One region of the Bradyrhizobium sp. 35 genome, then DNA from elsewhere that is predicted to be linked to it. Evidence: riboswitches for the same ligand, from Rfam matches in the RefSeq annotation. Region 1 holds a riboswitch; each other region holds the start of a gene.

Evidence for each region. A riboswitch is a leader RNA that binds a small molecule or an ion and turns the genes downstream of it on or off. The one in region 1 is predicted to bind cobalamin.
Region 2: linked by a shared signal. The riboswitch ahead of IVB36_RS32070 (hypothetical protein) and the one ahead of IVB36_RS33050 (energy-coupling factor ABC transporter permease) in region 1 are both predicted to bind cobalamin.
Region 3: linked by a shared signal. The riboswitch ahead of metE (5-methyltetrahydropteroyltriglutamate--homocysteine S-methyltransferase) and the one ahead of IVB36_RS33050 (energy-coupling factor ABC transporter permease) in region 1 are both predicted to bind cobalamin.

What each region holds. Positions count from the first base shown of each region.
Region 1 is NZ_JADPJC010000157.1:153,652-155,846, reverse strand. It holds gene IVB36_RS33060 (cobyrinate a,c-diamide synthase) at 1-386, shown strand, start outside; gene cobA (uroporphyrinogen-III C-methyltransferase) at 383-1,114, shown strand; cobalamin riboswitch at 1,160-1,380, shown strand; gene IVB36_RS33050 (energy-coupling factor ABC transporter permease) at 1,417-2,094, shown strand; gene cobF (precorrin-6A synthase (deacetylating)) at 2,140-2,195, shown strand, end outside.
Region 2 is NZ_JADPJC010000152.1:17,419-19,613, reverse strand. It holds partial or broken gene IVB36_RS32075 (ArsR family transcriptional regulator) at 1-43, opposite strand, end outside; gene IVB36_RS32070 (hypothetical protein) at 755-1,036, opposite strand; cobalamin riboswitch at 1,230-1,356, opposite strand; gene IVB36_RS32065 (hypothetical protein) at 2,119-2,195, shown strand, end outside.
Region 3 is NZ_JADPJC010000059.1:7,449-9,643, forward strand. It holds gene metE (5-methyltetrahydropteroyltriglutamate--homocysteine S-methyltransferase) at 1-938, opposite strand, end outside; cobalamin riboswitch at 1,038-1,237, opposite strand; gene IVB36_RS13765 (hypothetical protein) at 1,610-1,771, shown strand.

The DNA of each region.
Region 1 (2,195 bases):
CGCGCTTCCGCAGCGGATTGCGCGCCTTCGCCGAGACGCGCCCGGTGCACGGCGAATGCGGGGGCTATATGGTGCTGGGCACCGCTTTGACCGACGCCGATGGCATCAGCCACGAGATGACGGGCCTGCTCGGCCTGGAGACGAGCTTTGCCAAGCGCCGCATGCATCTGGGCTATCGTCTGGCCGAGCTCGCCGCGCCGATGCCGGGTCATCAGGCGGGTGCACGCCTGCGTGGCCATGAATTCCACTATTCGACCATAGTCGCGCAGCCCGACACGGCGCTGGCGGTCGTGCACGACGCGACAGGTGCGGTCATTGCCGAGACCGGCTCGCGGCGGGGACAAGCCACCGGCACGTTCTTCCATCTGATCGCGGAGGACCGGTGAGCGGTTTTGTCTCCTTTGTCTCCGCCGGGCCCGGCGATCCCGAGCTGCTCACGCTCAAGGGTGCAGCGCGGCTGCGCGAGGCCGACGTTGTGCTCTATGACGATCTTGCTTCAGGCGCGATCCTCGATCTGGCCCGGCCCGGCGCCAATCTCGTCGCGGTGGGAAAGCGGGCAGGGCGGGCCTCGACCAAGCAGCACCATGTCAACCGCCTGCTGGTCGACTATGCCGTGACAGGCGCGCGCGTGGTCCGGTTGAAGTCGGGCGATGCCGGCATCTTTGGCCGGCTCGAGGAGGAGCTCGAGACGCTGCGTGAAGCGGGCATCGGCTACGAGATCATTCCCGGCGTCACCTCGGCCTGTGTCGCCGCCGCGCAAGCCGGCATTCCGCTGACCCGGCGTCACACCTCGCGCCGCGTGCAGTTCGTGACCGGGGCGGACGTCACCGGCGAGCTGCCGCCAGATCTCAATTGGGCGGCGCTGGCCGATCCGGAGGCGACGACCGTGGTCTATATGGGCCGGCGGACGTTTCCGGCGTTGGTCGTCAAATTGATCGAGCACGGGCTCGCCCCAACCACGCCGGCGTTGTTTGCCGAATCGCTCGGCCGTCCCGATGAGCGGCTGGTCCGCACCACCATTTCGGAACTTGCAGAGCAGCTTGCGCGGGGCGGAGCGGCCTCCACGGCGGCCGTCATCCTGTTCGGCGCGCTGGCGGGGAATTATCCGTCATGACCGCCTCGTCCGCCCGTCGCCCCTTGACGCCCGGCCGGCGAAAGAGGCACACAGGAGACGCATGGTGCTCGATGCGGCGCAAAGCGCCGGAGCATAATCGGGAATGGGGATGGGCGGACCCAGTTGCGGCGCCCAAAACCCCAGCCGCCCCCGCGACTGTAAGCGGTGAGGGACTTCGATCAGCCACTGGGCCGCGAGGCCCGGGAAGGCCGGAGACTCCCAGTGAACCGCGAGCCAGGAGACCGGCCGTGCATGTTTTGAGGCCAAGGCCGTCGGGTGTGACGGCAAGAAGGATCTGAGCCATGCATATCGAACCCGGACTAGTCTCGGACGCCAAGCTCGTGCTGAGTTATGCAACCGGCATTGCCGTCGGCGGCGTTGCCTTGAAGCTCGCGGTTGAGACCGTGCGCGAGCAGGGCATCACGTCGTTCGCGGCGCGGACGCTCGCCACCACGGGACTTGTGTTTATCTTCTTCGAGATCCTGCCGCACTTCCCGGTCGGCGTCTCCGAAGTGCACTTCATCCTCGGCTCGACCTTGTTCCTGCTGTTTGGCGCGGCGCCTGCGGCCTTCGGCCTCGCGTTTGGCCTGCTGTTCCAGGGCATCTTCTTCGAGCCGCCCGACTTGCCGCAATATGGCATGAACGTCACCACGCTATTGGTGCCGCTGTTCGGAATCCAGGCGATCGCCACGCGGATCATTTCGAGCAACACGGCCTATGTCGATCTGAAGTACCGCCAGGCGCTGGCGCTTTCGACGACCTATCAGGCGGGCGTCATCGCCTGGGTGGCGTTCTGGGCGATTTATGGCTCCGGCTTCGGCGCGACCAACCTCGCCAACATCGCGACCTTCGCGGCGTCCTATGCGCTGGTCATCGTGATTGAGCCGCTCGCCGATCTCGGCGTGCTTGCGCTGGCAAAGTCGCTGCGCGGCGTCACCGCGCCCGGCCTCGTCACGCCGCGTTTGCACAGCGCGGCCTAGAGACAAGCGAACGGGCGGCCATGATGGCCGCCCTTCGCAGCCACCATGCTCACGCTCTCTCTGATAGGCATCGGTTGCGGCGATCCCGAGCAGCTCACGCG
Region 2 (2,195 bases), on a different contig from region 1:
TGAGGGCCTTCTTGAACTTGTCGATTATATCCGAACGCTCCCGCCCAGGTGACCAGGCCGCGATTTCCATCACCAAAGCGCTCTTCTGGAGGACGGGCAGAGGCTTCACCTCACCCCGGCGAGAGCGCAGTCACGATCCTCTTTCCCTGGCGATCGTAATCAACCTCGGCGCTATGATGACGCGTTGAAGGGATCGGATTCTTGGGGCCTCCCAAGTTCGGATGTGATCCCTGGTTCCCACCCAAAGTGAACGTGACTCAGGGGACGAACTCTTCGTGGTCGAGCTGCATCGGATGGATTCGAACCACCCTTGATCGACGGTTCACGGCCCGATCGATAGGAACGCGCGGGCAATTCATTTTGGTGAGCATCTTAGCGCGACTCTTTCCAGAATACCTTATGGGCGTCTCGGCGGGTCATACGCGGATTTCCGTCCATACAACGACCGAGATTGGGACATTCGGACTCAAGCCCTGTGGCGCGGCTGGGCTTTCTCTGAGAATCGCTCCGTCCGTCGTCGGGTCGCTTGGATCGGCTTTGGGATGCAGCGGCGGTGTGCGTAGCCGCCGAGGACGACAACACGCGGCCCGATCTGTCCGCAATGAATGCACCGCCTCAACTTGTGGCCCCAGGGATCTCTCGGTGGCATTGGCGCGGATCCTAGGGGGTTTCGCGCGGACGCCGGCGAACGGTCTCGCCGCCGTGCGGAAGCCTGATTGTCTGCATGGTCGGTCCCTCGATATTTTCCAATTGCTCAAGGTTGCTCTCGCCGGCGCGCCGCGCCTTGAGGTCGCGCGCGTGCTCGGCCGATGTCCGCGAGCCGCCGCGCCTGGCCCGCGCCTCGGCGCTCCTCAACGATGCCTTGCGGGATCGCTTGCTGGGCCGGGGTTGGCATGGTTGCGCCTCCTTGGTTTTCAGTCGGCGTCGCGGCTGGGGCGCCCTCCGTGATGATCGCAGAGCTCGAGGAATTGACCGCGAGCAACTCCCGCAGGCACTCCATGCGGGCGATCTGGAAAGGATAGGCAGGCTTGATCATCGAGGCAGGTCTCTCTGATTGAATGAGAGGACGCCGACAATGAAGATGATGAGGAGCGTGCACGCGAAAAGTTTTATCAGCGGTCTGGACTGGTCGTTGACCGCATAACCCAAGTCCGCGCCATAGATGCGTGCCATCTGGCGATGGGCGCTGCTGACAAAGGCCCGCTTGATGGAGCGTGCGGCAATGCATCAAGCGAGCAGTGCGAGGACGCGGGCTAAATAGTCATCCCTGCGGGGGCAGCTGCGGCCTGAGGGAAAATCCCCGCACCGCATTCCCTTTTGATCCCCGTGGCGGGAACAATCGATATCACCCTAGAAGCTGGCGAGGCATGGAGTCAATCTCCGGTCTGAAGCAGGCAAACCTGAAGTTGTTTGCCAAATAGGTCCACCGGGCCGAATAGTAATCGGCGCGAGTGGAGTAGCGGGTACCATGTCCGAGTAGCGCAGAAGGCGAGTTCGTGCTGCTCGCGAAAGCTAGTCGAACGTTGGTGCGCTGTTTGGTGACAAAATTGCACCCGCGGTTTTTGCCGCGACAAAGCCGCCGAACAGACCATCAAGTGGAGAGACGACCACGTCAGACTGCTCTCCCGCCCATAACAGATGCCGTTGAATTGCGTCGAAGACTACGGCCAAACGCAGGATTTCAGCATGGGGCGCGGCACTTTGCATTAATCAACATTGAAATATGATTACTGTCAGTAGAGAGGAAACACACATGCGATCGCAGCGCATATCTTCACGCCCAGCAACACCTCGGCGACCTCGGAATGTCGCTTCTCCTTGTGGGTTCGGCTCCAGCAGCAGAGCTCATGCTGAAAGTCAAATGGCGGGATTTTTTGTAGGAACCGCTCCAGTCCGAAGCCGAGACGACACACTCAGTTGAATGCGAGATTTGGTCGCTCGTTACGTACCCTGTTTGTCGGAGCAAAAGCCCCCAACTTCGCCATCGCCGCCGGAAACGAACGTTGCACAGTGGCGCACTGTTCTCGGCCAAGATGGCTTCCTGGAAGCGGCCTTGTCTCCAGGGGCCTGCCTCAAGCTGTAAGTAGCTATTCGAGCAGGAGAAATGTGAGAGAGCCTATGACACGCTATTTCTTCAATGTCGGCGGCAGCCGCCCATTTCAGGACACCCTCGGGGAAGAGTTGCTCGACGACAA
Region 3 (2,195 bases), on a different contig from region 1:
GGAAGATTGGAGCGCCACACGTTCCGACCATCAACGACGCCTAGTGAGACCACGAGATCTCTACGGGTTGTGGCGACAATTGCGTCCAACTGGTCAGGTGCCCGAACCAGATCCACATGAAGCCCGGCAACGGGCAAGGCCAAGGTTGTTTCAAGATTGTCGCCGATAGCCCCGAAATATGTGGCCAGCATTATTTTAAGGGCCGGCACAACCTTTGCGAAATGAGCGTAGGCCCGGCGGACAGCTGCCAGCGATGCTTCGTCGACGTCCATCACCAGGCATGGCTCGTCCAGCTGAACCCATTCAGCACCGCGCGAGGATAGTTCGCGGAGAACATCGACATAGACTGGGAGGAGCCGATCGAGCAGCGACAGCGGATTGAATGCGGGATTTGCGCTTTTGCCAAGCTTCAGGAAAGTGACTGGGCCAACTAGGACGGGGCGCGTTTGGTAGCCGAGGCTTTTTGCCTCCTCATATTCCTCGATCGGCTTTCGAGAGGAATACTTAAAGATCTGATCCCGGTGAAATTCCGGCACCATGTAGTGGTAGTTGGTATCGAACCACTTCGTCATTTCCTGTGCGGCTACGCCAGGCCCGTGCTGAGCGTGACCACTGTCCTGAGCGCCACGCGCCATGGTGAAGTAGGTCTTGAGCGACACAGGACCTTCGGTCCAGCCATAGACGTCGGGAATGGCGCCGACCATTAGGCTGGTATCGAGCACATGGTCGTAGAACGAGAAGTCATTCGAAGGAATGACGGTCGCACCGCGGGATTTCTGCCGTGCCCAATTAGCGGCACGAAGTCCACTCCCCGCCTCGAGGAGCTCGGCTTCGCTGGAGTTTCCCGCCCAGTAGCTCTCGAGCGCGACTTTGAGTTCGCGTCGTGGGCCGATGCGTGACGTCCCCAGTGTGGCAACGGGAAGCGAAAGAAAAGACATAGCTCAGACCCCATGATTGGGGCAAAGGCCATGGCGGACGCATGCAGCGAATATCGCGTGAGCGACAGCTGCTTGGCGCACACCGGGACACCCCGCCCGTGGACGATATATTGTCGAGGCAGGTCTCCTGGCTCGCGGGTCGTCGCTGCTGTCCGGCCTTCCCGAAGCCGCATGGCTTCAGTGACTTCGTTGGACAGCGGCTCGCCGCTTACAGTTGCGGGGGCAGCGCCGGCATTGCACCGGCTTCCCTCTTAGCTCCGGATCAAACGAATCCGAAGACCACGACGGCTGGCATTAGGCGCACGAGGATCGATCCGTCAACCTACTAAGTGTCGCCGCGATATTGCCCAAGCGATTGCGAGCTGTACCAGCTAGGGCACAACGGTCTTACTCCCGGCCTGGTAAAAACGCCTAGATCTGTGGAGCCTCCGCTTGTGAATGCGTCCGTCAACACCCGCTTGGCGTATTCGGATGAGCCAACGCGAGCAGAACGAACGCGGTGGGCGCTTCGACATCTGCGTGATCGCGACAAATCCGGTCTTTTCCGTCAGCAGCTTCTCGAACTCGCCCGCGAGGACGTTTGCGATCATCCTCGGCCGGCATCCGCTTGATCACAGCGCCATGAGGCTCCTTAGGAATTGTCAAGGCCGGATTGCTCCAGGATCAAACGGATGATCAGGCCGGACTGCCTGTGTTCGGCGGACCCCGCGACGAGCCGTGAGCTCGATCGCTCCGTGGCGTTGGTCAAGATGATCTCCTTCGGTGTGCCAAGCACTTACGTGCTGAGCGACTTTGGCCGCGCCTTCGTTGTTTCCGTCGCCGCTGGCGAGTAGTGCAGCCTGGACGTGGCCTGCGCGGCATCGCAGGAACAGTTCCGGACGTCAGGATGCACGCTAACTTGCGAAACTGGAGTAAGCGGCGAGAGCGCGGGCGGCGGGGATCCTGTTACGACCCTAGCTCCATGCACTCGTGCATGGTGACCGTGGGCAAGCGGATGCCGAGCTTCTCGTACGTCTTCAGGATCTCCGGACCGATCTCGTCGCGCGTGGAGACCGTCTCTTCGGTTTCGAAGTGACGTAGCTTTAGATATCCTGCAAGCTGATCTTGGGATATTCGACGCCCGTCCACCTCGCCTCGGCTCGTCAGCCAACGACGATAAGCCGCAACGCGACGACCTGGAGCATCGAGGCGGCCTTGTCATTATTCGAGACAAATTTGACGGTCTCCTCTGACAGAGCCCTTCGAGCGTTTCTCGGA